Regions from separate parts of the Ensifer sp. LBL genome, predicted to be linked through region 2. Evidence: predicted binding sites of a transcription regulator. Region 2 holds the regulator's gene; each other region holds the start of a gene.
The links. The regulator LexA, encoded in region 2, represses DNA repair genes until DNA is damaged. The targets are predictions, from matches to a motif close to TGTTCNNNNTGTGTTCNG.
Positions count from the first base shown of each region.

Region 1: radA (DNA repair protein RadA) is a predicted target of LexA. The motif match lies at 2,304-2,321, and genes of this name have one in related genera.
Region 3: OKW20_RS10425 (ATP-dependent helicase) is a predicted target of LexA. The motif match lies at 4,861-4,878, and genes of this name have one in related genera.

Region 1 is NZ_JBNDJY010000001.1:233,939-243,468, reverse strand. It holds gene OKW20_RS01175 (CvpA family protein) at 60-683, opposite strand; gene radA (DNA repair protein RadA) at 807-2,210, opposite strand; gene alr (alanine racemase) at 2,360-3,499, opposite strand; gene OKW20_RS01160 (AraC family ligand binding domain-containing protein) at 3,651-4,508, shown strand; gene OKW20_RS01155 (AzlC family ABC transporter permease) at 4,665-5,318, shown strand; gene OKW20_RS01150 (AzlD family protein) at 5,315-5,614, shown strand; gene OKW20_RS01145 (replicative DNA helicase) at 5,835-7,337, opposite strand; gene OKW20_RS01140 (MarR family winged helix-turn-helix transcriptional regulator) at 7,670-8,113, shown strand; gene OKW20_RS01135 (MFS transporter) at 8,119-9,530, shown strand, end outside.
Region 2 is NZ_JBNDJY010000003.1:534,501-544,030, forward strand. It holds gene adhP (alcohol dehydrogenase AdhP) at 1-950, opposite strand, end outside; tRNA gene OKW20_RS14195 (tRNA-Ala) at 1,331-1,406, shown strand; gene OKW20_RS14200 (hypothetical protein) at 1,558-2,160, opposite strand; gene OKW20_RS14205 (hypothetical protein) at 2,279-3,007, opposite strand; gene OKW20_RS14210 (hypothetical protein) at 3,281-3,532, shown strand; gene lexA (transcriptional repressor LexA) at 3,769-4,491, shown strand; gene OKW20_RS14220 (hypothetical protein) at 4,577-4,909, opposite strand; tRNA gene OKW20_RS14225 (tRNA-Cys) at 5,119-5,192, opposite strand; gene OKW20_RS14230 (thermonuclease family protein) at 5,345-6,079, opposite strand; gene OKW20_RS14235 (hypothetical protein) at 6,295-6,588, opposite strand; tRNA gene OKW20_RS14240 (tRNA-Asn) at 6,748-6,822, shown strand; gene OKW20_RS14245 (cryptochrome/photolyase family protein) at 6,921-8,384, shown strand; gene OKW20_RS14250 (class I SAM-dependent methyltransferase) at 8,446-9,530, shown strand, end outside.
Region 3 is NZ_JBNDJY010000002.1:685,051-694,580, reverse strand. It holds gene OKW20_RS10445 (molybdopterin-dependent oxidoreductase) at 1-2,481, shown strand, start outside; gene cysG (siroheme synthase CysG) at 2,453-3,925, shown strand; gene OKW20_RS10435 (hypothetical protein) at 3,925-4,233, shown strand; gene OKW20_RS10430 (hypothetical protein) at 4,422-4,601, opposite strand; gene OKW20_RS10425 (ATP-dependent helicase) at 4,944-7,013, shown strand; gene OKW20_RS10420 (hypothetical protein) at 7,073-7,240, opposite strand; gene OKW20_RS10415 (SRPBCC family protein) at 7,441-7,896, opposite strand; gene OKW20_RS10410 (adenylate/guanylate cyclase domain-containing protein) at 8,065-9,123, shown strand; gene OKW20_RS10405 (alpha/beta hydrolase family protein) at 9,139-9,530, opposite strand, start outside.

The DNA.
Region 1 (9,530 bases), on a different contig from region 2:
GTTATTCCCCAAAAGGACAAAGCCCGCGGGGCGGGCTTTGTCGGCAAATCGTTCCTGTCTCAGCCGTTGGTGGCCGGGGCGTCGTCGGCGGGCGCCTGGTCCGGCGTCGTCGCAGGTGCCTGGCCGGGCGTCGTTGCCGGCGCTTCGCCTTCGCCTTCGCCGGTCGTGTCCTTGCCGCGCAGGCGATCGAGAATGGTGGCGTCGGCTTCTTCGGGCAGCAGAGCGATCAGCTTGTTGCCCAGATTGTCGAGCAGCGGCTTCGATTTGGCCTGGGTGACCCAGGTCGGCTGCTGCTGCGGAGCGACGAGCCAGTTGAAGAACAGCATGGCGACGACGACCAGCAGGATGCCGCGGGCGGCACCGAAGAGGAAACCGAGCGTGCGGTCGAGCGCGCCGATGCGGCTGTCGATGATGAAATCGGCGATCCGCATGGTGATGAAGGAGATGATGATCAGCGCGATCAGGAAGATCACCGCTGCCGATCCGATCATCGCGACCGTGTCGCTGTTGGTGTACTGCTTCGCATAGGGCAGGAGATGCGGGTAGAGGAAGTAGGCGGCAGCTGCCGCACCCACCCAGCTCGCGACCGAGAGCACCTCGCGCGAGAAGCCTCGAACCATGGCCAGGATTGCGGAAAACAGGGCGACGCCGAGAACGATACCGTCGAGAATTGTAATGGGCATTTTGTCCTTACTCCGGACCCGGTTCGTCCGGGTCTCCTCAAGCCTATCCGCCATCGGCCCTGAGTTCAGGGCATTTTCAGCCTGTTTGCGGCCCTTAAAGGGCGGCCTGCGACATCCGCATCTTCAGTCTTCGTCCTCCGCCGGTCTCAGTGCGTTTCGCGACCCCGCGATGCGCGCCACCAGATCGGGCAGGCTTTCCATCTCGCTCCAGCGGCCATTGCCGTTTTTCGGCAGTTCGGTCGAAGCGGACGGCAGGACCGCCTGCGAGAACCCGAGCTTCTCGGCTTCCTTAAGGCGTTGTGCGGTATGCGCAACCGGCCGGATGGCACCCGACAAGCTGACTTCGCCGAAATAGACGCAATCCGCCGGAAGGGCAAGCCCGGCAAGCGATGAAACCAGTGCGGAAGCCACAGCCAGGTCTGCCGCCGGCTCGGAAATGCGGTAACCGCCGGCAATGTTGAGATAGACGTCGTGCTGGCCGAGCCGCACGCCGCAATGGGCTTCGAGCACGGCGAGGATCATCGAGAGCCGCGCGGAATCCCAGCCGACGATCGCGCGTCTCGGCGTGCCGAGCGAGGTCGGCGCGACCAGCGCCTGCACTTCGACGAGGACGGGCCGGGTGCCTTCCATGCCGGCAAAGACGGCGGCGCCCGGCGATTTTTCGTTGCGTTCGCCGAGGAAGAGCTCCGACGGGTTGGCAACCTCGCGCAGGCCCTTGTCCGACATCTCGAACACGCCGATCTCGTCGGTCGGGCCGAAGCGGTTCTTGACGGTGCGCAGGATGCGGTAGTGATGGCCGCGGTCGCCTTCGAAATAGAGCACGGCGTCGACCATGTGCTCGACGACGCGCGGGCCGGCGATCTGGCCTTCCTTGGTGACGTGGCCGACGAGCACGACGGCGGTCCCCGTCTGCTTGGCAAAGCGGATCATTGCCTGAACGCCGGTGCGAACCTGGGTCACCGTGCCCGGCGCCGAATCGACGATGTCGCTCCAGAGCGTCTGGATCGAATCGATGATCACCAGATCCGGGCGCTTGCCTTCAGAAAGCGTTGCCAGAATGTCCTCGACATTGGTCTCGGCGGCGAGCAGCACGTCGCTGTCGGCAGCGCCGAGCCGCTGGGCGCGAAGGCGCACCTGCGCCACGGCCTCTTCGCCCGAGACATAGATGACGCGATGATTGCGGCGCGAGAGCGCAGCCGCCGCCTGCATCAGCACGGTCGACTTGCCGATGCCGGGATCGCCGCCTACGAGCAGCGCCGAGCCGCGCACAAAGCCGCCGCCGGTCACCCGGTCGAGTTCCGAGATGCCTGTCTGGATGCGTGGCGCGTCTTCGATCTCGCCCGAGAGCGTGGTGAGCGCCACCGGGCGTCCCTTCTTCGGCGCCCGCGACGGACCGCCACCGATGCCTGCCGTCGGATTGTCCTCGATGATCGTGTTCCACTCGCCGCAGCCTTCGCACTTGCCCACCCAGCGGGTGTGGACCGTGCCGCAGTTCTGGCAGATGAATTGGGTACGCGCTTTCGCCATCGGCATCGACTTTCGGAATGTGAGACCGCCGACGTCGCGATCGGACGTCGGCGGAAAAGAATCACTTGTATCGTCACATAATGCCGCGAAACGCGGAACAAAAGGTGAATTTCAGCGAGAATGACCGAAAAATGATATGAAGGACGGCATCACGCGCCGCCGACATAGTGCCTGGCATAGCGATGTCCGAGGCTGGTCAGCATCTCGTAGCCGATCGTGCCGCCGGCGCGCGCGACATCGTCTATGGCGACGTGCCGCCCGAAGAGCTCGATGTAATCGCCCGGCCGCACAGTACCCGTGGGAAGGTCGGTGACGTCGAAAAGGCTGAGATCCATGGTGACGCGGCCGACATGCGGCACTTTCCGGCCATGCAGGAAGCCGAAGGCCCCTGATGGCGTTGCCTGCCTGAGGGTGACGCCGCCGCCCGAGACAGAGCGGTGGTAGCCATCGGCGTAGCCGACCGCGACCGTGGCGATGCGGCTGTCGCGGTCGAAGCGGGCGGACGCGCCATAGCTCGCTGTGCCGCCGGCGGCCACATCGCGCACCTGGATGATCCGCGCTTCGGCGGTCACCACCGGCTTCATCGGGTTGGGGACGTCGTTCACCGCCTCGCCGCCATAAACGGCGATGCCCGGCCGGGTCAGGTCGAAATGATAGTCGGGCCCGAGGAAAACGCCGCCGGAGTTTGCAAGGCTCGCATCGACGCCTTCATAGGCGGCGGTCACTTCGTGGAAGCGCCGGAGCTGAATGCCGTTCAGCCGGTGGTCGGGATCGTCGGCGCAGACGAGGTGGCTCATGATCAGCACCGGCGAAAAACTTGCCGGCCGCGCCGGGTCTGTCGCAAGCGCAACGGCCTGCTCGACCGTAAGGCCGAGCCGGTTCATGCCGGTATCGACATGCAGCACACAAGGGTGGTCGCCATGCTCGGAAAGGGCGGCCATGAACACGGCGAGTTGTTCGTCCGAGTTGATGACCGGCACCAGATCGTTGTCGAAGAAGAGCGCCTCGTTGCCCGGCCACATGCCGGCGAGAATGTAGATGCGCCCCTCCGGAACCAGAGGGCGCAGATCGGCGCCTTCCTCTGCATTGGCGACGAAAAAGTCGCGCGCGCCGGCGGCATAGAGGGCAGTGGCCGCCTGATCGATCCCAAGGCCGTAGGCGTCCGCCTTCAAGACTGCCGACGCCCGCGCTTTGCCCGAGCGGGCATTCATCGCGCGCCAGTTGTCGGTGAGGGCGCCGAGATCGATGGTGAGCCGGTTGGAGGCGGCGAGGAAATCTGGAGGGAGCATGCCGGGTACTCTGCCGTGGACGATCCAAGAGCAATACAGCCTAGCGCCCATCGTCGCAAATGCCTGCCTGTCGCACCGACTGAAGGCGCCGCGGCTTTGAACGAGCACTTTTGTGCAAGACGCGGGCGCGTGGCATCACTATTCTCTCCCCATGCAGACGATTTCGCAGGAAGAAGCCATCGATGTCATGCCGATAGAGGGCGCCGAGCGCACGCGCTTCTGGCGGGATTCCCGTTTCATGGGCATGGAATGTCTGACGGCGACCTTCATCACCCATGAATTTGCTCCGCATGCGCACGAAACCTTCAGCATCGGCGCCATCGAGGCCGGCTCGCAGATCAGCAAGATCAAGGGCGAGCGTTCGGAGGCCGGCCCCGGATACTTCTATCTGATCAATCCCGACGAAATTCACGACGGTCATCCGGGCGGCAGCGGCTATCGCTATCGCATGGTCTATCCGAGCGCCGAACTGCTGGTGAACATCATCGAGGATGTCACCGGACGCGCTTTCAAAGGCACGCCATCCTTCTCCAAGCGTGTTTTGCAGGCACCGGACCTGGCTCTTTCCTTCCATCAGGCCCACCGCACGCTCGAAGTGTCGGGGGCGACGCTTGAGGCGGAGGAAAAAATGTTCGCGGTGCTTGCCGCGATGTTCGAACGCCACGGAAGCACGATCATCGCGCCGATTGAAACGCGGGAGCAATCGGCCGTGCACCGGGCGCGCGACTTCCTGGCGGAAAACTATGCCGAGGATGTCGGGCTCGAGGAACTGGCGAAAGTCGCCGGCCTCAGCCGCGCCCACCTCATCCGCGCGTTCCGCAAGGAGTTCCACATCACGCCGCACGCGTACCTGACCGACAAGCGCGTGCGGGCGGCAAAGACGTTGCTGCGGCACGGCTGGTCGGCGGTGGACGCGGCCTATCAATGCGGCTTTGCCGACCAGGCGCATTTCAGCCGTCATTTCAAGGCGCGCACCGGCGTCACCCCCGGGGCCTTCCGCGCCGGCTGATCACTTTCGTTCAAGACGATCCTCAACCCGAGACCTAGAACACGCGGGTGATTGCGATGGCGCGCCTGCGTGGAAAGGCGGCGCATCGCGCGAATGGAGACGTGGACGTTGCAGGAAAGAAGTGCGTTTCAGGAATTTCGGGCCGCGGCAGTCGCCATGACGCCGCTGATCGTTGCGGTCATGCCGGTTGGCCTCGTGTTCGGCGCGGTGGCTGCGAGCAAGGGGCTCACGCCGGCCGAGGTGGCGCTGATGAGCGCGCTGGTCTTTGCCGGCGGATCGCAGTTCGTCGCTATGGATATCTGGACGCATCCGGCGTCCTGGGCAGCGCTTGGCTTTTCGGCCCTGCTCGTCAACATTCGCCATGTGCTGATGAGCGCTTCGATCGGCGGCAAGCTCGACAGTTTCTCCGGGCCGGCGCGCTATGCGTCGATGCTGCTTCTGGCCGACGAGATCTGGGCCATGGCCGAGATGCGCGCGAGCAACGGCAAGCTGACGCCTGCCTGGTATGCGGGCCTTGCGGTGCCGTTCTATTGCCTTTGGGTGTTGACGAGCCTTGGCGGCGCGCTGCTCGGCGCCTTCCTGGGCGATCCGAAGGTTACGGGCCTCGATTTTGCGTTCCCCGCCGTCTTCATCGTGCTGGTCATGGGCTTCTGGAAGGGGCGCGAGACCGGGGCCGTTCTGGCTGCAAGCGCGCTCGCCGCGGTCCTGACGCATCAATTGCTGCCGGGGGTCTGGTACATCGCTGCCGGGGCTGCGGCCGGCGTCGTGGTGGCACTTCTCTCCGGCGCCCGCAAGGAGGCCCATGCATGACCGTCGATCTCAATACGCTGCTCGCAATCCTTGCCATGGCGATTGCGACGATCGCGACTCGCATCGGCGGCCTCGTGCTGATCCGCTATGTGACGATCGGGGAAAACCAGAAGCGCGCGCTGGAGGCGATCCCACCGGCCGTGCTGATGGCGGTCATCGCGCCGACTGCCTTCGTGACCGGTCCAGCGGAAACGATCGCCGCTGCCGCGACGGCGGTGGCCGCCATGCGGCTGCCGCTCCTGGTGTCGGTCGCCGTCGGCGTCGTCTCGGTGGCGTTGCTGCGCCTCGTATTCTGAGAGTTTGTGCTGAAACGGGCGGGGCGCTTCAGCGAGAAGGTCACGTACCTTTGAAATTGAGAGCGGGCTGGGAAACCGCAAACATTTTTCCCAGCCCGCTCCGGCCGCCCCCACGGAACTTAAGAGCAATCCCAGGAAACGTGTGAAACGGTTTTCCGTCCGGAATTGCGTTCTTCAAGTGATGGATTGTTTCGCTGTTTCGACGAAACAATGAAACTGTCTAGTGTTCTTCGTACTGGGTGAAGGATGGATCGGCGAGATCGGTGAAGCGCGTGAATTCCGACTGGAAGGCGAGCTTCACGGTGCCGGTCGGTCCGTGACGCTGCTTGGCGATAATCACGTCGGCCGTGCCCTTCACCTGCTCCATCTTCATCTTCCATTCTTCGTACTTCGGGTCGAACTCGTCGCGCGGCTCCAGGTTCTTCACGTAGTATTCCTCACGGAACACGAAGAGCACGACGTCGGCGTCCTGCTCGATCGAGCCCGATTCACGAAGGTCGGAGAGCTGCGGCCGCTTGTCTTCGCGGCTTTCGACGCCACGGGAGAGCTGCGAGAGCGCGATGATCGGAACGTTCAGCTCCTTGCCGAGCGCCTTGAGGCCGGTGGTGATCTGGGTGATTTCCTGCACGCGGTTGTCGCTGGATTTGCCCGAACCGGTCATGAGCTGAATATAGTCCACCACCAGGCAGTCGAGGCCGCGCTGGCGCTTCAGGCGACGCGCGCGGGCTGAAAGCTGGGCGATCGAGATACCACCGGTCTGGTCGATATAGAGCGGCACCTTCTGCATCATCTGCGAGCAGGCGACGAGCTTTTCGAAATCGGCCTCGGAGATGTCACCGCGGCGGATCTTCGACGAGGAGACTTCGGTCTGCTCGGAGATGATACGGGTAGCGAGCTGTTCGGACGACATTTCGAGCGAGTAGAAGCCGACAACGCCGCCGTTCTTGGCCTTGAACGAACCGTCCGCCTGGACTTCCGGCTCGTAGGCGGCGGCGATATTGTAGGCGATGTTGGTGGCAAGCGAGGTCTTGCCCATGCCCGGACGTCCGGCAAGCACGATCAAGTCGGAGCGCTGCAGGCCGCCCATCCGGCCATCAAGCGACAGGATGCCCGTTGAAATGCCCGAAAGGCTGCCGTCGCGCTCGAAGGCCTGGCCTGCCATGTCGATGGCGAGCGCCACGGCGTCGTTGAACGACTGGAAGCCGCCGTCGTAGCGGCCGGTCTCTGCCAGTTCGAACAGACGGCGTTCGGCGTCTTCGATCTGGCCCTGCGGCGGCATGTCGAGCGGCGCGTCATAGGCGATGTTGACCATGTCCTCGCCGATGGTGATCAGCGAGCGGCGCAGCGCCAGGTCATAGATCGCCCGGCCATAGTCTTCTGCGTTGATGATCGACACGGCGGCGCCGGCAAGGCGCGCAAGATAGGTCGCGACGGTGACGTCGCCCACCTTCTCGTCGGCCTTGAGGAAGGTCTTGATGGTGACCGGGTTCGCCATCTTGCCCATGCGGATGATGTCGCCGGCGACTTCGTAGATCTTGCGGTGCAGCGGCTCGTGCAGATGCACGGGCTTCAGGAAGTCCGAGACGCGGTAGTAGGCGTCGTTATTGACGAGGATCGCGCCAAGCAGCGCCTGCTCGGCCTCGAGGTTGTTCGGGGCCTCGCGGTAGTGCTGGTCCGCCTGATCCTTGCCGATAGGGGATAGCTTTCGCGACGCTTCGTTCATTCGATTATCTCTGCCTCTGTCTGGTGTGGCACCGGTTTGCGTCTAAGCGCGGGCCGGGTCAAGTGCACGAGGGACACAGTCGCAGAGCGACGTCACCGCACCCGGCGCTGTTCCCGTTGTTCGACTGATCCACAGGCGGGGGTTCGCAAATGTGCGGATTATGCCGTCGTCACAAATTTGGTCGTTGACGCCGCGAATCACCCGAACCTTCCCGACAGGCCGAAGTGTAACGCCGTCCTCCTCTGCCTCAAATCCGCATCTTGAAAATCCACCGCATTTGGATTAGATAGAGGCAATATAATTAGCATGCTAGTAATATGGAAAAGATATCAATGTATCAGCCAACCGTGAACCGCGAACTGTTCGATGCCTTGTCACTGGTCAATCGCAAGCTGCGCGCCGTGTTCGATGCGCGGGTGAAGGAGAGGGGGCTGACGTTGTCGCGCGCCCGCGCGCTCTTTGCCCTGACGAAGAAGGACGGCCTGAACCAGCGGGAGCTCGCCGACGAGCTCGACATCGAGACCCCGACCCTGGTGCGCCTGCTCGACGGCATGGAGAAGCAGGGCTTCATCGAGCGGCGGGTGGAGGTCTCCGACCGCCGCGCCAAGCAGATCCATATGACCGAACTCGGCCGCACGGTTGCCGACGAGATCCTCAGGCTTGCCGATGAGATCCGGGCCGAAGTGCTGCAAGGCATCGACGCAGCCGAGCTTGCGGTGACGAAGCGGGTGATCCGGGCGATCGCCGACAATGTCCAGTCGCTGGCGCGGGAGTGACGGCGATGGGTGCAGGCGCGACGGCCGCCGCAAACGACAATCGCCTCGCCATCGAGCTTGAGGCTGCGGAGACCATCGACGAGGATCAACGCGGGGAAACCGCGATTGCGCCAGAACCGGCGCCAGCGCCCGTACCGGCCCCGGTCGAGAAAGGCCTGTTGCTTTCGGCGGTCTATGTCCTGGGCTCTGTGCTTTTGTTCCTGACGCAGGGGCTCGGCATGAACCTGGCGCTCGCCAACCTCACGCAGGTCCAGGGCTCGCTTTCGGCGACCGCCATCGAGGCCGGTTGGCTCTCGGCGGCCTACATGGCGCCGAATGTCAGCCTGTCGATTGCGCTGGTGAAGATCCGCGCCCAGTACGGGCTGCGCCGTTTTGCCGAAATCAGCATCGCCGGCTTCGTCGTCGTCTCGCTGATGAACGTCTTCGTTTCCGATCTGCATTCGGCGATCGTCGTGCGCTTCATCAGCGGCATTGCCGCCGCACCGATGTCGACGCTCGGTTTTCTCTACATGCTCGAAGCCTTTCCGCCGGCGCGCAAGCTGACCGTCGGTCTGGCGTTGGCGCTCACCTGCACGACGATTTCCGCGCCGGTCACCCGCCTGATCTCGCCGACCTTGATCGAATACGGCCAGTGGCACGCGCTCTACACGCTGGAAATGGCGCTGGCGCTGATCGCGCTGCCGATCATCTACCTGCTGCCGCTGACGCCGGTCCCGCATGCGAAGGTCATCCAGCGCATGGATATCCTGAGCTACCTGCTCGTCGCCGTCGCCTTCGGCTGCCTCGCCGTGGTCCTGACCATGGGGCGCCTCTATTGGTGGGTCGAGGCGCCATGGCTCGGTGTCTTGCTGATCGTCTCGATCACGACGCTGACGACCGCGGTGCTGATCGAGCTCCATCGCCCGGTACCGTTGATCGACGTGCGCTGGATCGCCTCCAAGGAGATCGTGCACTTTGCCGCCGTTCTCCTCATTTTCCGCCTGGTGGCCTCCGAACAATCGACGGTCGCGGCGAACTTCTACCAGCAGCTCGGTCTCCAGTTCGAGCAGGTCGCGACGCTCTATTGGATCATTCTTGCCGCGGCGATCGGTGGCGGCCTGCTTTGCGCCGCGCTGATGAACCCTCAGCATGCGGAGCGCGTGCATATCCTGGCGCTCGGCCTTCTGGCGACCGGCGCCTATATGGATAGCCAGGCGACCAGCCTCACGCGGCCGGAGCAGATGTATCTGAGCCAGGCGATGATTGCGTCTGGCACGGCGCTCTTCCTGCCCCCGGCGATGGCGCGCGGCTTCAAGGCGGCGCTCGCCAAGGGGCCGAGCTATATCCTGAGCTTCATCGTGATCTTCCTCTTCACCCAGAGCATCGGCAGCCTGATCGGCTCTGCCGCCTTCGGCACCTTCGTCACGATCCGCGAAAA
Region 2 (9,530 bases):
AGGCTATCCCACGAGAAATGCGGCGCGACCTTGCCTTCGGCGGCGAATTGCAGCGATTCCTCCAGGTCCTGGCGGGTGCCGACGATCGAACCACGCACCGTGATGCGCTTCAGAACCGTTTCAAAGACCGGCACAGAGATCATGCCGGGGGGAAGGCCGACGAGCGCCATGGTGCCGCGCGAGCGAAGGAAGCCGAATGCCTGTTCCATCGCAGCCGGTGAGACGGCAGTCACAAGCGCGCCATGCACGCCGCCGGTAGCCTTGATGACCTGCTCGACCGCATCCTTCGCCTTGCCGTTGACCGTGATGTCGGCGCCCAGTTGCTTTGCCAACGCCAGCTTGTCGTCAAAAATGTCGGCGGCGACGACATGCATGCCCATCGCCTTGGCGTATTGCACGGCCATGTGGCCGAGCCCCCCGATGCCGGAGACTGCCACCCATTCGCCAGGACGGACTTCGGTCTCCTTCAATCCCTTGTAGACGGTCACACCCGCGCAGAGCACCGGCGCGGCAGGGCCGAACTCCAGCGCGTTCGGCAGGCTGCCGACGAAATCAGGATCCGCCAGTCCGTACTCCGCAAACGTTCCGTTGACCGAATATCCCGTGTTCGACTGGGCCGCGCACAGCGTCTCCCAACCCGTACGGCAATGCGGACAGTAGCCGCAGGCGCTGTGAAGCCAGGGAACGCCGACCCGGTCTCCCTCTTTCACTCTTTTGACGCCGGCGCCGACCGCCGAGACATAGCCGACGCCCTCGTGTCCGGGAATGAACGGTGGACTGGGTTTTACCGGCCAGTCGCCGTTTGCGGCATGGAGATCGGTATGACAAACGCCCGTTGCTTCGTATTTGACCAGGATCTGCCCCGGCTGCGGCGTGGGCACCGCCAATTCGTCGATCGTCAGCGGCGCGCCGAATTGCCGGACCACGGCCGCCTTCATCATCTGAGCCATTTGCCAATCCTCCTCCAATCGCCGGGCCACGGAGAGGTTTCTGATGGGAACAGCGGGCCGGCAGGGGCCTATCTCACATACGAAAATCGTGTAATTGGCGCGGGCATCATGGCGTTCACAACCGGTGCCCGGACGGCATTTCATGGTTGGCGTGTACCGCCGACACTTCAACGAGGCTCACGGAGCGCCATCGTCCGGTTGCAGGGTAAACCCGCCGGCAGAGTTCGACAATGGGTGGAGTTCAGAAGCGGTTCAGAGCCCGACGGCCTCGCTCCTCCTAGCCGGATCGAGCAACACTTATCGGGCAACGACGTTCGAGCGGGCGTGCTGGCGCGCGTCTATTGACAGGCTCGGCGGCCGTCGTGTTGACTGGATGGCACGGGGCCGTAGCTCAGTTGGGAGAGCGCCGCAATCGCACTGCGGAGGTCGAGGGTTCGACTCCCTTCGGCTCCACCAAGGCAAACAGAATTGAGCCAATTGCCGAAGCACTGGAGGAGTGGCTGATTTGTAATCAGCAGATCGCAAGTTCGAGTTTCTCTGGGGACACCACTCGTCCCGGCCACCGCCCGGCCTTCGCGCAACAACGCCCGCTCGCGCGCCCCTGTTTTCAGAGGCTAAACGGATCCCGTGCCGAGCGTTTTTCGCTCGGTGCATTGAACGGATCCGCCTTCTTCTCCTTGGACTTGCGGCCCTCGTCGGCGATGATCTCGTCGACTGCCTTCTGGCACTTCATCAGCTCTTCGGCTGCGGGGCCGGTGCCACGCAGGCTGAGATTGGCGATGACGCGATCTTCGAACGCGATGGCCAAGCCCCGCTTGCGCACGAAGCCCGTCAGGAACTCGGCGTCGGTCACGTTCACGAACAGAAACTTTCCGCTCGCGTCGCCAGCGGCGGTCGCCGAAGCGCTCCAGGGCTCGGTCTTGTCGAAGCGGAACGTCAGGTCGTATTCCTTGCCGACCTCGAGCGACCGCCAGTCGTCGCTGGCGAAGCTCATGTAGAGCGGCGACTCGGAGCCCTTGGGATAGAACCCGAGGCGCAAGGTGACGCCGCCGTCGAATTCCGACGAGATGAAGCAGGAGCCCTCCATCGAGGTGTCGGATGCAACGGTCCAACCGTCGACGTCCTTCCACTTGATGATTTCGGACTCCTCAGCCGCAGCCGATCCCGCGGCGATCAGACAGCTTACCAATCCGACCAGCAATCTACGCATGCAAAACCCCCGTTTGCCCGCATTTTGATAGGTCCCCGCGCCGCTGTCGAGGGTACCGAGCCCGATACCAGCAACATTTTAGGAATATTCACCTCTCTGCGGCAAGCGGACGCGCCCATCACATGGCAAAAGGATCTTTCGACGACTTGGTCTGGCCGCCACCGGCAAACGGATCGTTGTTCGGGGCAGTGCCACCGGCGCCAGCAAAGGGATCGTTCGCTGCCCCCTGCCCGCCATTCGGGATCAGGGCGCTCACCGCCTCCTGACATTTGAACATCTCGCTCACCGCCTTCATCGAATCGCGCAGGCTGAGGCTCGCGACGACGCGTCCCTCGAAGGCCAGCGCCAAGGTGTTCTTGCGAACGAATTCGGTAAAGAAGTCGGTGTTGGAAAAGTTGACGACGAGGGCCTTGGCGCCGGTAAGATCGACGCCGAACGCAACGGCCGGCCACTGGCGACCACGGTCGAGCTGCAGGGCGACGTCATATTCCCGCTGCGGCTCGATGGATTTCCACTCGGCATTGCCGATCGAAAGAAACGCCAGGTTCGCCGACCCCCGCGGATAAAACCCGATACGAAGGATCGCGCCGGCATCATAGCTCGTCGCGGCGTAACACGAGCCTCCAAGGGAAGGATCGGACCCCACCGTCCAGGCGTTGATCCGTTTCCAGATGTTCGAACGCCCTTCTTCAGCAGACGCCGCTCCGGCCGTGAGCAACAGACCGAGCACCACCAACGACAATCTACGCATGCAATTACCCCACTTTCCACGCAAAGTTATCTTTTTTTGACCTCCTGTCGAGACGGTGAAGCCCCTTCCTCGCAGGGATTTTTGCGCATCCCCCACCCCCGGCCCCAGAGCCGATAGTGCCGGTGCGTTCTTCGCCCGTCGCAAGAGGAACGGTCAAGATGAACTCGAGGTGCAGCGGCTGGCGCAAATCAGACACAGCCTGCAGGCAAAGAGCTGTTGAACACGGCAGAGTGATCGCCATGCTTGCTGGACTTCGGAACGAAAGCACGGTTCACATCGTTTCCCACCCTGTAGTGCCACCCCTTCATCAAGTGGACGTTCCCCGTGCTTGCCGCCCTGCTTCTCGCTTCGATAGTCGCATCGCCCAATATGCCTGACGTCAAGCTCAGCGCTGCGACGGTGGATGAACTCCAGACCGATTTCGAACGGGCCGTGCCGTGCCACCAGATCGATGGACGCAACGTGTGGAAGGGCGCGCTGGCGTTCTACATCCAGTCCTTCGTTTATGACGGCGACACGCCCGTCGCGACCGACGCGGCCGACGCGGTGCTTCCGGAAGACAACAGCGCAGAGACGGTGAAGGAGTTCGAGGACGCCTGCTCGACCTCGCAAGCGACCTAAATCTCTCCTCATAGAGCCCCGTGATTCGCTCGAATCAGCTGCGCGACTGGTGCCTGCCGGCGCGTTTTTGGCACGCACCGTCGCCGATAGGCGCCCTGCTCCCGCAAAAGTGACCGATCGACACCCGCAGAAGCGGCCAATTGCCTGAATTCACGGAATTTTAGGCACTTGCGGAACACATATGGAACAGATAGTGTCTGTTCTTGATTTGTTTCACGCCTCTGGAGCGACGTGCCATGCTGACCCGCAAGCAACAGGAATTGCTTCTGTTCATTCACGAACGCATGAAGGAGTCGGGCGTACCGCCGTCATTCGATGAAATGAAGGATGCGCTCGACCTGGCGTCGAAGTCCGGCATCCACCGTTTGATCACCGCGCTCGAAGAACGCGGCTTCATTCGCCGGCTGCCGAACCGGGCGCGCGCGCTCGAAGTCATCAAGCTTCCGGAAGCCTACGCCGCCGGCCAGCAGCAGCCGCGCAGAGGCTTCTCGCCGAGCGTGATCGAAGGCAGCCTTGGAAAGCCGCCGGCGGCCGCTCCTGCCGCGCCGAAGCCCGCCCCAGTTGCCGAAAGCACGTCAGTTTCCGTCCCGGTGATGGGGCGCATCGCTGCCGGCGTTCCGATCTCGGCAATCCAGAACAACACCCATGACATCACCGTGCCGCTCGACATGATCGGCAGCGGCGAACATTACGCCCTTGAAGTGAAGGGCGATTCGATGATCGAGGCCGGCATCTTCGATGGCGACACGGTGATCATCCGCAACGGCAACTCGGCCAATCCCGGCGACATCATCGTGGCGCTCGTGGACGACGAGGAAGCGACGCTGAAGCGCTTCCGTCGCAAGGGCGCGTCGATTGCGCTCGAAGCCGCCAACCCCGCCTACGAGACGCGCATCTTCGGACCGGATCGCGTGAAGATCCAGGGCAAGCTTGTCGGGCTGATCCGCCGCTACCATTGAGCTGCAGGCAGAACACCGGATCAAAAAAGAGCCTCGCCAAGGCAATTGGCGAGGCTCTTTCCATTTCGGGTGAAATCCAGATCGTCTATTCGTGGATCGTATATTCTCCGAGCTCGCAGAGATCCTGCGTGTCCTCGGTCGTATCGAGGGCCGAGCCCTCCTCGAATTCGAATCGCATGTCGTATTTGCAGACGTCCCGCCCGTCGGCAATGGTGATCTCCATGCTCTCGCCGGGGTTCAGGACCTGCCGACCGAAAACATCGTCTTCCCACTCATTGACGCCGACCGGTGACGTATAGAAGTTCGTCAGTACCACGCTGGTGTTGTTCTTCAGCTGGAAAACCAGGTCGTCAGCGTGCGCCTCAATAGCGGTCGCCGCAAAACACGCCAACGCCGTCAGGATCAGTCTCTTTTTCATTGATGCCATTGCCTCCGTTCTTAATGTTGACGGACGCTACCGATGCGGCTGATCTCAGCGGAGTCATCGTTCCCCCTCTACCGATTTCACCGAAGCGATAAGATCCGACGGAGGCATAGGAGACGTGGCTTGCGCGGACGTGGGGTCGCGAAACGACCCGCGCTGCCCTAAGGCAGAACGTCAAACCAATTCAAACGAGGTGAGATTTTTGGAGGCCTCGCCCGGAATTGAACCGGGGTACAAGGATTTGCAGTCCTCTGCGTCACCACTCCGCCACGAGGCCTCACAGCTCGGATAACCAAGCGTTGGCGCGGATTTAGAATGATTGCAGAAAAACCGCAAGAGGCATTTTCTGAAAAACGCGCCGTCGATTTGTTGGATAGATACTTTCCACAGAACGATCGCCGATGCCCGCCGATCGGCTCCCGGTTGATCTCAGCACCAGGGCGTCGGGCGTCCATCCCACGGGCGCACGAGCCCCTCGGAGACAAGCACGCGTCCAAGAGATTGATCGCCACGGGTAACCAGGCGCAGTTTTTCGCCGGCCTTGGCGTCTGATCGCCCGCCTGCCGAAACCAGCTTGAAGTCGCCCGCGTTCAGCAACTCGCGCAGGCGCTGCTTGGCGTAGAAGCCGCGCGAACGCTCCTTGTCGCAGCTTGCCTGGCGGATTCGCGGCGCATCGACGTCGGCGACACGGATCGTCTCGCCATGAAAGACGAAGGTGGAGCCATCGATCACGCAGTTGTCGTTGCGAATGCCGCAGAAATAAAACTGGTCGGTGCGGATGGACGCCGTCTTCACCTCTTCATTCGGCCGCACGACGGGGGTTGGCGGCGTGACGCCGACATTCACCGACGGCACCGGTGCGGCCAGGGCGACCTTCGTGACCGGGTCGGGCTTCGGATTAGGCTTGTGCCTGTCCGCCTGATGCGCGACGCGCTCCTGCGCTTCAGGAACGGCACGCGGAGGCTTCGGCTTCGTTTCCGTTCGCGACGCAAAAGCCACGACATCGGAAACCACGGGCCAGTGCCGCAACTCGGCGCGATGGTCATAGGCCATGACGCCGCCAAGGGTGAGCGCTGCGGCCAGATACCACGGCGCCATGCCGCCCTGCTTGCTGCTGCTTCTGCCCGAACTGCGGCGTCGACGTTTCGTAGTGGCTTTGGCCATCGGTCCCCATCCTGATTCGAGACCGCATTATGCGTTTGATGGGTTGCCGAAAAGTTTTCGAGGGTACCCCAACAGAGGGGAAGCCTGCGACGAACCGGTCATTCGCCCTGAGCATCACGGCGGTTCTTGAAATATTCGGGAATCGAACCGCGACCGCCCGAAGGACTGGGAACGGCCCCTGCCCGCAACAAGAGGAGCGGCAAACGGCGTTCGGCTCAGGAACCCTTCGAGGAATTGGTTTTCCCGCGCCAGCGCGCCCACCAGACGGCCAGGCGACGACGACGGCGGCGAACCGAGGGAATGTCGTGGGAAAGCACGATCAGGCCCAGCGGTATCATCCAGAAGCCCAGCACGGGCAGGAAGCCGAGAAAACCGCAGAACACCAGCAGCGAACCCAGCAGGATGCGCAAGAGCGGAGAGTCGGGCAGCGCGATGCGCCATTTGCCCAGCACGATCTGTCGTGTCTGCGGATCAATGCCGAAATGCATCTGCTTCCTGTTTTTATTCATCATTCCCTATCCGGCGTGTTTTCCCACAATTGGGGACTTCTCCACAGCCTCGCAACGGAACTTGTCATTTTTTTTGAAAAAAGCGCTTGGCAAATCAGAAAAGCATGCGTATTAGCAGCCTCACTTCTGAAGCGCACAGCACAACAGCGGCGCGGATGATCCCTGGTAGCTCAGCGGTAGAGCATTCGACTGTTAATCGACAGGTCGCCGGTTCGAATCCGGCCCGGGGAGCCACTTTCTAAAAGAGCCATTTGCAGCGATGCGAATGGCTCTTTTTCATTTTGCACCTATGTTCCCTGGGTGATCAATCCCCAACCTCCCGATGGTTCTCCATGACAAAGGCCGCGGCGCCGCCCATCATCGTCTGGTTCCGCAAGGATCTTCGCCTGGCCGACAATCGCGCCCTTTCGGCCGCTGCCGGCGAAGCCGCCGTCATTCCCCTCTATATTCGCGAACCCGCCGACAGCGGCAACGGTCCGCTCGGCGCGGCTCAGGAGTGGTGGCTGCACCATTCGCTTGAAGCTTTGGGCGCAAGTCTTACCGAGTGCGCTTCAAGCCTCGTTCTTCGATCAGGCACGCCGCTGGACGTGATCGTCGAGATCGCGCGCGCAAGCGGCGCGGAGCGCATCTACTGGAACCGCCGCTACGACCCGAGCGGCATCGCCACGGATACCGCGCTTAAGAAGGCGCTGGCCGAACGGGGCATCACCGCCGAGAGCTTTGCAGGACAGTTGCTGCACGAGCCCATGCGGCTGCTGACGACCACGGGCGGCCCCTACCGCGTGTTCACGCCGTTCTGGCGCGCGCTCGAGCTGAAAAACGAGCCGGCACCGCCGATCGACCGGCCGCACCATATTGCAGCACCGGAAACCTGGCCGCGATCGGAGCGCCTCGACGACTGGTCGCTGTTACCGACAAAGCCGGACTGGGCAGCAACATTCAGCGAGGTCTGGACGCCGGGCGAAGACGGCGCGGCCACCCGCCTCGAAGAATTCATCGACGAAAAGCTCGACGCCTACAAACGTCGCCGCGACTTTCCCGATGCGGATGGCACATCCCTGCTCTCGCCCCATCTGGCGTTTGGAGAAATCTCGCCGGCGCAGGCCTGGCATGCGGCAGCCGGCCCCCAGGCCGACAGCGGCGAAGGGGCCGCCACCTTCCGCAAGGAGCTCGCCTGGCGCGAATTCTCCTACCATCTGCTGTTTCATTATCCTGAGCTCCCCCGCCGCAACCTCGACCGTCGATTCGACCGCTTCCACTGGCTGAACGACGAGGACAATTTCACCGCCTGGACCAAGGGCCTCACCGGATACCCGATCGTCGATGCCGGCATGCGCCAGCTGTGGCGTCACGGCTACATGCACAATCGCGTCCGCATGATCGTCGCCTCCTTTCTCATCAAGGACCTGCTCGTCGACTGGCGAAAGGGAGAAGCGTGGTTCCGTGACACGCTAGTCGACGCGGATCCGGCCAACAATGGCGCAAGCTGGCAGTGGGTCGCCGGATCGGGCGCGGACGCCGCACCGTTCTTCCGGATCTTCAATCCGCTGCTGCAGGGCGAAAAATTCGACCCCGATGGTCTCTATGTGAAGCGCTTCGTGCCGGAACTGGAGCGCCTTTCCCCGCGCTATGTCCATCGCCCCTTCGCAGCGCCCGCCACAGCCCTTGCGGAAGCCGGCATCGAACTTGGTACGACCTATCCCAAACCGATGGTCGACCATGCCGTTGCGCGGGATCGGGCACTGGCGGCTTTCCGGCAAGTCACAGGCGCGCCGGGAGATTCCGAGGGCCCATAGACCCTCCGGTAGAATTCCTCAGTTGGCGTCTTGCCCGATTGCGGCTAGGCTCACCTTACGGATGCAACAGCTGAGGGGGTGGTGTGTGCGTAACCTGGAAGCCGATTTTGCTGCATTTTCCGATGCGGTGGAGCTATCTTCCGACAACCTGGCGACGGCCGTGCGGGATTTTCCGCTCAAGGCGCGCATGGTGCTTGGCGCCTTGGTGCACCTTCAGGTGGGAACGCTGATGCTCGCCACGCCAGATGGTCGCCGGCTGGTGATCAAAGGCGCCAGGGCCGGCCCCAGCGCCATCCTCAATCTCAACAACTGGAACCTGCCCCAGCGCGCCATTTCAGGCGGCACCATCGGGGCCGCGGAAAGCTACATCGACGGCGACTGGGACAGTCCCGATGTCGGCGCCTTTCTCGAACTCTTCCTCGTCAACGCCGAAATCGGCAATAATTTCCCGAACCGCGCGCGCGGACTTCTGCGCCTCTTCGACAAGTTCCTGCACTGGCGCAATGCCAACACCCGCTCCGGCGCCCGCCGCAACATCCAGGCCCACTACGACCTCGGCAATGCGTTTTACAGCGAATGGCTCGATCCGAGCATGACCTATTCGTCCGCGCTCTACGCCACCGGCGCCAACGATCTCCGCTCGGCGCAGAAAGCCAAGTACCGCGCGCTGGCCGAGGCGACGAATCTGCGTGCCGGCGACCACGTGCTCGAGATCGGTTGCGGCTGGGGCGGCTTTGCCGAGTTCGCGGCAGCGGAAATCGGCTGCAAGGTCACCGGGCTGACGATCAGCCGCGAGCAACTGGCCTTCGCCCGCGAGCGCATGCAGCGGGCCGGCCTTGCCGACCGTGTCGAACTGAAGTTCCAGGACTATCGCGAGGAAACAGGCACCTATGACCGCATCGTCTCGATCGAGATGTTCGAGGCGGTCGGCGAAAAATTCTGGGCAACCTATTTCTCGCAGCTGAAGCGGTGCCTGAAACCCGGCGGCAAGGCCGGACTGCAGATCATCACGATCAAGCCCGAATCCTATGAGGAGTATCGCTCCAATCCGGATTTCATCCAGAAATACGTCTTCCCAGGCGGGATGCTGCCGACGCGCGAGCATCTGGTCGAGCTTGGCCGCAATGTCGGCCTGCGGATGATCAA
Region 3 (9,530 bases), on a different contig from region 2:
CTGTTGCATCCGGAGATCGGCGGACGCCGGGCCGGCTGGGACGAAGCCCTCGACCTTGTCGCTACGCGCTTTGCGGAAACGATTGCCGAGCACGGCCCAGATTCGGTCGCCTTCTACGTCTCCGGCCAGTTGCTCACCGAAGACTACTACGTCGCCAACAAGCTGATGAAGGGTTTTGTCGGCTCGGCCAACATCGATACCAATTCGCGCCTTTGCATGTCCTCCTCGGTTGCCGGCCATCGCCGTGCCTTCGGCTCGGATACGGTGCCGGGAACCTATGAGGATCTGGAGCTGGCCGATCTGGTCGTGCTGACCGGATCGAACCTCGCCTGGTGCCATCCCGTCCTTTACCAGCGCCTTGCCGCCGCCAGGGCGAAACGGCCGGGCCTCAAAATCGTTCTCATCGATCCGCGCCGCACCATGACAGCCGATATCGCAGACCTGCATCTCGCGATCCGGCCCGACGCCGATGTGGCGCTCTTCGTCGGGCTGTTCTCGCATCTGGTTTCCAGCAATGCCGTCGACCAGAACTATGTCGCTGCGCATACGGCCGGTTTCGCGGAAACCGTGCTCGCAGCCGGCGGTGTTTCGTTCGACGACGTACTCGAACGGACCGGCCTTCCGGCCATGCAGTTGCGCGAGTTCTACCGGCTGTTTGCGACAACCGAAAAGGTCGTGACCTGCTACAGCCAGGGCGTCAATCAGTCGTCCTCGGGCACCGACAAGGTCAACGCGATCCTCAACTGTCATCTCGCGACCGGCCGCATCGGCCGGCCGGGCATGGGGCCGTTCTCGCTGACGGGGCAGCCGAATGCTATGGGCGGCCGCGAGGTCGGCGGGCTTGCGAACATGCTCGCCGCACACATGGCGATCGAAGATGCCGGTGATCGCGATCGCGTCCAGCGCTTCTGGCATTCGCCGAAGATTGCCGAAAAGCCGGGGCTGAAAGCCGTCGATCTCTTCAAGGCGATGGCAGACGGTCGCATCAAGGCGCTCTGGATCATGGCCACGAACCCTGTCGTCTCGATGCCGGATGCCGATGCCGTCGAGGCGGCGATCCGCGCCTGTCCCTTCGTCGTGGTCTCCGACATCTTGAAAGAGACCGATACTGCCCGCCACGCGCATGTGCTGCTGCCGTCGCTCGGCTGGGGGGAAAAGAGCGGAACGGTCACAAATTCCGAGCGTCGTATCTCCCGCCAGCGGGCGTTCCTCGCCGCACCGGGAGAAGCCCGGGCAGACTGGTGGCAACTGGCCGAAGTCGGCGGCCGCATGGGCCATGCCGCTGCCTTCGCCTACGAAGTGCCCGCCGCGATCTTCCGCGAACATGCCGCGCTCTCCGCCTTCGAAAACGCCGGCAGCCGCGATTTCGACATTGGCGCCTATGCCGATCTTGCGCTCGAAGACTACGACGGCCTGACGCCCTTCCAGTGGCCCCAACCAGAGGGGCAGAAGCGCGCTGAAAGCCGTTTCTTCGCGGCAGGCGAGTTCTATCACGCCGACGGCAGGGGCCGGTTCGTGGCGGTTCGACCGGCAGAGACCGACCGCACCAATGCCGATTACCCATTCACGCTCAACACCGGGCGCATCCGCGACCAGTGGCACACGATGACCCGCACAGGCAAAAGCGCGCGCCTCTCGGCCCATATCGCCGAACCGTTTGCGGAACTGCACCCGCGTGATGCGATGGAGATCGGCGTCGGCAATGCCGGCCTCGTCGAGATCGAAAGCCCGCGGGGCAAAGTGGTCGTGCGTGCGCTCATCACCGAGCGCCAGGCGCGCGGCAGCATCTTTGCACCGATGCACTGGAACGACCAGTTTGCGGCCAAGGCACGCATCGATGTCCTCGTGCCGCCGATCACCGATCGTCTTTCCGGCCAGCCGGCATCGAAGAACGTTGCGGTCGTCGCGCGAAAGTTCAAGGCGACGCACTACGCCTTCGCCGTCTCGCTGGCAAAGCCGGTCGATCCGGATGCCGCCTATTGGGCGCTGGCGAAGGCGGCTGGCGGGTGGCGGTTGGAGCTGGCTTTTACAGAGCCGGTGGACGACTGGGCCTCTTGGTGCCGCCGCGTTCTTGTCATCCCGCAAGGGATGGAGCCGCTCGGCTATGCGGATGCACAGACCGGTGACATCAGGCTCGCCTTCTTCGATGGTCCTCGGCTTCTTGCGGCCTTCTTCCTGGCGCGCGAACCGGTCGCCGTCGCCCGCAACTGGGCAATTGCGCAAATCGGCACTGACCACGCCAATTTGCGCAAGCGCTTCGCGCTCGCCGCCGGCCGTCCAGGGGCGGACAAGCCGGATCCTGGCGCCACCGTCTGCTCCTGCTTCGGTGTTGGCGTCAACCAGATCGTCGCCGCCGTACGCGGCGGTTGCCACAGCGTCGAGGCCGTTGGCGTCACGCTCAATGCCGGAACCAATTGCGGCTCCTGCCGCGCCGAAATCAGGGGGATCATCGATGGATGTCTTGCAGCAGCCGCAGAGTGACGGACCTGCCCGGATGGAAGCGCTCGCCAAGCTGCCCGTCTTCTGGGCGCTGGAGGGCCGGCGTGTCGTGGTGGCCGGTGCAACGGACGGAGCGCTGTGGAAGGCCGAACTGCTGGTCGCCTGCGGCGCGCATGTCGACCTTTACGCTGAAGGGAACGACGAGGCGCTCGCGGCATTTGCCGGCCGTACCCCGCAACACCCCACCGCCAGCGTCACGCTAAACCGCCGGCACTGGGCGCCCGCCGATCTTGACGGTGCCGCGCTCGCCGTCGGCGATTGCGAGGACCAGGCGGAGGCGCAGGCATTCTTCGCCGCCGCCCGCGCGGCGGGCGTTCCGGTCAACGTCATCGACAAGCCGGACTTCTGCGAGTTCCAGTTCGGCTCGATCGTCAACCGCTCACCCGTCATCGTTGCGATCTCGACCGATGGCGCCGCGCCGATCTTGGCCCAGACGATCCGCCGCAAGATCGAGACGCTGCTGCCGAAAAGCCTGAGGGCCTGGGCTCAGCTGGCACAGGCCCTTCGCGGAGCGGTGAACCGCCGGATCCAACCCGGTCCGCAGCGTCGCGCTTTCTGGGAGCGTTTTGCCGACCGGGTGTTTTCGACCATGGATACGCCGGAGGAGGGCGTAGGCGGGGTGCTTCTTGCTGATGCCGAAAGGCTCGCGGGAGCCCCCGCCATCGGTCGCGTGACCTTGGTCGGCGCGGGGCCTGGAGATGCTGAGCTGCTAACGCTGAAGGCCGTGCGTGCACTGCAGGCGGCCGATGTCATCCTCTTCGACGACCTCGTTTCTGCAGATGTGCTCGAACTCGCACGGCGGGAGGCAAAGCGCATGCTCGTCGGAAAGCGCGGCGGCCGCGAAAGCTGCCGGCAGGAAGACATCAACGCCATGATGGTCAAGCTCGCCAAGGCTGGGAAGCGCGTCGTGCGGCTGAAATCCGGCGACCCCATGGTCTTCGGCCGGGCCGGCGAGGAAATCGCCCATCTCGACCGCGAGAACATCCCCGTCGACGTTATCCCCGGCATCACTGCCGCAAGCGCCATGGCCTCCCGTCTCGGTCTGTCGCTGACCCATCGCGACTATGCCCAGTCGCTTCGGCTGGTGACCGGTCATTCCCGCCATGGCGGCCTGCCCGACGATGTCGACTGGGCGGGCATCGCCGATGCGCGCAGCACGACGGTGTTTTACATGGGGGGCCGCACGGCATGTCTGATTGCTGAAAAGCTCATCGGCGAAGGCCGCCCGCCTGAAACACCGGCCGTGATCATGAGCGATGTCAGCCGAGCGACAGAGCGCAGCTGGCGCGGCACGCTCGCGACAATCCCGGAGGGCATCGCGGCGATCGGCTACGACAACCCTGTCCTCATCGCCGCCGGCGACGTGTTTTCAGCCCGGGACAAGCAGGCCCGATCGATCAAGCACACTCTCGCCGGAGCATGCTGATGGCCATCTCCCTGGTATTCCTCGTTCTTGCCATTGGCCTCAGTTGGCCGCGTTTCAGGCTCATCTTCGTGGCTCAATCGAGCGCCGCGCTGGCCGTAGCGCCCCTCACCATGGTTGCGAGTGCCGTGAACCTCTGCTCCATTGGCCTCGCCGTTGCGGAACACGGTCTGCTTCTCGGCGGATTGCTCATCGCCGGCGGCATCTTCCTGGCGAAAATAATGCAAGCCGTGCCATCGACGCCGGGCATCTTGGCCTCGGCCCTATGCCTTGCCGGCTACATCGAAATGACGATTACGGTCGTGGCGTGACAGACTCAATGCTGCCCGCACGAGCAATCACCGGCGTCCGCTGTCGCACCAAGGGATATTCGAAGGCGTCGCCTCGTATCGACGTCCCGAATATCCCAAGGTCGCCACCGTCGGCTGGTTCTAAGCGCGCAGGCAGGTCACGGCCATACCCCAATTGAGGAATGACCGTCCGACGTCGGCCACCGAGGTCAGTGGACGGCCGTTTCCGATCTATCGCCGCTTTCGTCGAATACGACCGTCTCGCCGAGCGGGGTCGCTGCAATTGACCTGATCTCTTGGGCGAGCGACGCCAGCTTGCGGGCAATCTCCTGCAGTTCGGCGGTCGAGCCGGTGGCCTCGCAGGTCTCTTCAACGCTCCGTTCGTCCATGTGCTCTTCCTCTTTCGAGTGGACGCAGGAGCAAAGCATATTTCTAATTCACCATATAAGGCCACAAGCCGTCGCGCGTTCTTCATGGCGGCGCACAGCCATAGGTATAGGCCGGCCGATAAGGCCCATTACACCTACTGTCGCAAACAACCCCATCGGCGGTCTCACAGGTCATCAAAACCTTGGAAGAGTGGCATTCCGACGCTGCAAGAAGGCAAACTCGGCAACGTCAGGGTTTTCATCTGGATGCTAAATTGCTAGTTCTTTCTTTGTTCCTGCCTGTCTCTTGGATGAAAATCGATGCGGGCTGTGACGGAGTGCGACGAAAACGAACGGGAACGCATGAGCGCCGCCTATCTCGAAAAACTCAATGACCGCCAGCGTGAGGCGGTCGAGCACGGTATCGGCTTGCCGGAAGGACAGGTCGGCGGCCCGCTTCTCATCATCGCCGGTGCCGGCTCCGGCAAGACGAATACGCTCGCCCACCGGGTCGCGCATCTCATCGTCAACGGGGCTGATCCGCGTCGCATTCTCTTGATGACCTTTTCTCGACGCGCAGCAGCCGAGATGACCCGCCGGGTCGCGCGCATCTGCCGCCAGGTTCTCGGCGACAACGCTGCTGTCATGACGGACGCGCTCTCCTGGGCCGGCACCTTCCATGGCATCGGCGCCCGGATCCTGCGCATCTATGCCGAACAAATCGGTCTCGGCCCGGATTTTACGATCCACGACCGGGAAGACAGCGCCGATCTGATGAACCTCGTGCGCCACGAGCTCGGCTTCTCGAAGACGGAAAGCCGGTTTCCAACGAAAGGAACGTGCCTTTCGATCTATTCGCGCGTCGTGAACTCCGAAAGCTCGATTGGCGACGTGCTGAAGACGGCCTATCCCTGGGTCACCGGCTGGGACGAACAGCTCAAGGCGTTGTTTGCGGCCTATGTCGATGCCAAACAGGCGCAGAACGTGCTCGATTACGACGATCTCCTGCTCTACTGGGCGCAGATGGTTTCCGATCCGGAGCTTGCCGACGATGTCGGCGGACGCTTCGATCATGTTCTTGTCGACGAGTATCAGGACACCAACAGGCTGCAGGCCTCGATCCTGATGGCGCTCAGACCCGGCGGCCACGGGTTGACGGTCGTTGGCGACGACGCCCAGTCGATCTATTCCTTCAGGGCTGCGACGGTTCGCAACATTCTCGATTTCCCGAACGCCTTTTCGCCCGAGCCCGCCGACGTCATCACCCTCGACCGGAATTACCGCTCGACGCAGCCGATCCTCGCTGCCGCAAACGGCGTGATCGGCCTGGCGCGAGAGCGGTTTACCAAGAACCTCTGGACGGACAGGCAATCGGAGCAGCGCCCGCTGCTCGTCGCCGTCAAGGACGAAGCGGATCAGGCGGCCTATATCGTGGAGCAGGTTCTCGCTGGCCGTGAGATCGGCATCGCCTTGAAGCAGCAGGCGGTTCTATTCCGCTCGTCCAACCACAGTGGAACGCTCGAAGTCGAACTCACCCGGCGCAACATTCCGTTCGTGAAGTTCGGTGGCCTGAAGTTTCTCGACAGCGCCCATGTGAAGGACCTGCTCGCGGTGCTGCGCTTTGCGCAGAACCCGCGTGACCGCGTCGCCGGTTTCCGGTTGCTGCAGATGCTACCCGGTATTGGCCCGCAGACCGCCGGAAAGATCCTCGATGCGATCGCCGCCGATCCGGAACCGCTCGCGGCCCTTGCGGAGATCCCACCTCCCGCCAAGACCGGCGAGAACTGGACCGGCTTCGTCGACCTGGTGTCCGGCCTGCGACGGGCCGAGCCTGGATGGCCGCAGGAGATCGGCGCTGCGCGCGCCTGGTATGAGCCCCATCTCGACCGGATCCATGAAGACGCCGATACCCGCAAGGCCGACCTGCTGCAGCTCGAGCAGATTGCCGGCGGCTACCAGAACCGCGAACGTTTCCTGACCGAGCTGACCCTGGACCCGCCCGATGCCACCAGCGACCAGGCGGGCGTGCCGCTGCTCGACGAGGACTATCTGATCCTGTCGACCATCCATTCGGCGAAGGGTCAGGAATGGCGCTCGGTCTTCATGCTCAACGTCGTCGACGGCTGCATTCCGTCCGATCTCGGGGTGGGCACGACCGCCGAACTCGAAGAGGAACGGCGGCTGCTCTATGTCGGCATGACACGGGCACGCGATCGTCTGTCCCTGGTGACGCCGCAGCGCTTCTTCACCCACGGTCAGAACGCCCAGGGCGACCGACATGTCTACGCCTCGCGAACCCGCTTCATTCCGGCGACATTGCTGCAATTCTTCGAGACGACCAGCTGGCCGAAGATTTCGGCAAGCGCCAGCGAGCGAAGCGCCAAGCAGATCCGCATCGACGTCGGCGCCCGCATGCGCTCCATGTGGAAGTGAGCGAAGGCCGTCGTGGACCGCACGTTCGTGCGATCACCCGCAGACGGCCCGAAGATTGGTTAGCCCGGCATGCTCGGCGGCGCGATAAACTGATAGTACGACCACACCGCAACCAGGACCGCGATCACTGCCAGCCAAATCAACGCCTTCCGCGGCACAGGCCTGGCCGGCTTCGCCTCCTTTTTCGGCTTTGGTCGTTCAAACTTGATGATGTTGTTGTCGTCCATCCGCTCCCACCCGGGTAAATTCATACATGTTGCGGCGCGTTCAGCCGGCGCACCACTCGTGACGCGCCCCGCCTAACGTCCTGATTCGGCATCAACAAGATGTAAAAGCAGGTTCGCGCCAATCCCGTTGAATCAACATGGTATTCCAACGCCGTCGTCAAGCCTTCAGGGCCAGTGGTTTCAATCAAGGGACGTCCGTATCAAGCCGCGCCGTCGCGGCCGAGCCAGGGATCGGGGCCTGGATCGCGTCCCGAGGCCACCTGGCCCAAGCGCTCCAGATAATGCGCCCAGCCTTCCGCATGGCCGGCACATTGTTCGGCGCTGGGCAGGCCCGTTTGCGTGAGGCGCAGCAATGTTCCGGGCGGCTGCTCGATCAGGTCGATCTCGATCAGGCTCGAGCCGGGCGGCACGATGTCGCTGCCTTCCCAGCCGAAGCTGTAGGCAAGCCGATGCACCGGCACGACCTCGCGGAAAGCCCCGCGGGCAAAACGCGCGCCGGTCACGTTCACGAGGTAGAGGCCACCGGGCTCCGCCTTGGTGTCGGCCTCCGTTCCCATCCAGCGCAGGATTTTTTCCGGGTCGGTCAAGAGAGCGAACACTGCGGCGGGGGGCGCCGGGATCTGTGTTTCGCGGCGGACGACGAGGGCTTCTGGCATCGGTCTTCCCTTTGCTGATTGGCCTGCCCGCGGATTGCTAGCCTTCTGCGGGCTGCCGCAATCATAGGCCACCATTGCGGATGGCGCCACCGCTCGCCCCTGTTTTGCGCTCAGCGCGGCGGCGGCACGGGGCTTGTCGGCAAGGGCGGCGGCCCTATCCTCTTCGACATGGATTTGTCCGTCCCCCTTGCCTGGCTCGTGGACGAGGCGAGCGCCTCGCCGGAGCCGGACCGCTTCCTGTCCGACCTCGGCCGCCGGCTCGTCGCCGACGGTTTGCCGCTCGCGGCCGGCGCGCTTACGCTCGCGGTGCCACACCCGATCATCGCCCGCCGCACCTGGCTGTGGCGGGCCGAGAGCGGCGTGGTGATCGAGAGCCTGGGCTTTGCCGGCGCCGTCTCCGACCGGGCGGGTGAAGAGTGGCTGGCCGGGTTCGGACCAATGCTGCGACCATCGACCAAACTGGGAACGGAACACGCGCCCCTCAGTTGGGCCGGGACCCGCCCGTTCGACCGGGAAGAGACGGCGCGGCTTCATGAGGTCGAACGCTTTGCCGTCGCCCCCCTGGCGGTTCTTGCCGAGCGGGCAGCGCTGACCGCCCTGCTCGACGCCTATCTCGGCCGCCGCAGTGCCGCCCGCGTCCGCGCCGGGGCGCTCACCCGCGGCACCGGCGAAACCATTCGGGCGGCCCTGCTCTATGCCGATCTGCGCAACTTCACGGCGCTGTCCGAGACATCGGAACCGGCCGTGGTGATCGCTGCCCTCGACGCCTGGTTCGATCGCCTCGCCGGCGCGATCCATGCCTTTGGTGGCGAGGTGCTGAAATTCATTGGCGACGGCATCCTGGCGATCTTTCCGGTGAGCGGTTCGCCAGGCGAAGCCTGCGATGCGGCGCTGCGCGCGGTCACCGCCGCACGCGCCGGCATGGCGCATCTCGACGAGACACGGCAGGCGGAGGGGCTGCCGCCGCTCTCCTTCGGGGTGGCCCTGCACCTCGGCGACATTCTCTGGGGCAATATCGGCGCCGCCGACAGGCTCGACTTCACCGCGATCGGCCCGGCGGTCAATCTCGTCAGCCGGCTGGAGGGCCTGTGCCGGCCGCTCGGCCGCTCCGTGCTGATTTCGGGTGCCGTCGCTGAAACCACGTCGATGCCGCTGCTGCCGCTCGGCGAGCATTCCTTGCGCGGCATCGCAGCGCCGTGCGCCGTCTTCACCTTGCCGGACGCGTAACGCCGCCCTTGGCGGTCACGCGCCCAGTCGCTCCGCCACCCAGTCGGCGACAAGCGGACGATAGAGCCAGGGGATGTTGTTGCAGACGTGGTTGCCATCCTCGAAGACGTGCAGTTCGGCGCCGCGCGCGCAGATATCCGCGCATTTTACCGCCTCGGAGGGTGGAAAGATCTTGTCGCGTCCGCCGTGAAGGATGAGGGCCGGCATGGTCGGCGGCGGGCAGCGCACCAAGGTGAAGCGGTCGGCCCGTTCGCGAACGTCCGCGCCCCCGAGCGAGAAGCGCATGTTGTCGCGATAGACCTGCGGCAGCGCATCCCAGAACCCGCCGAGATCGAAGAAGCCGTTGATGGAGACGACACCGGCAAGCTTCTGCACGGACGCGGCGGCGCGTAGCGCGAGAAAGCCGC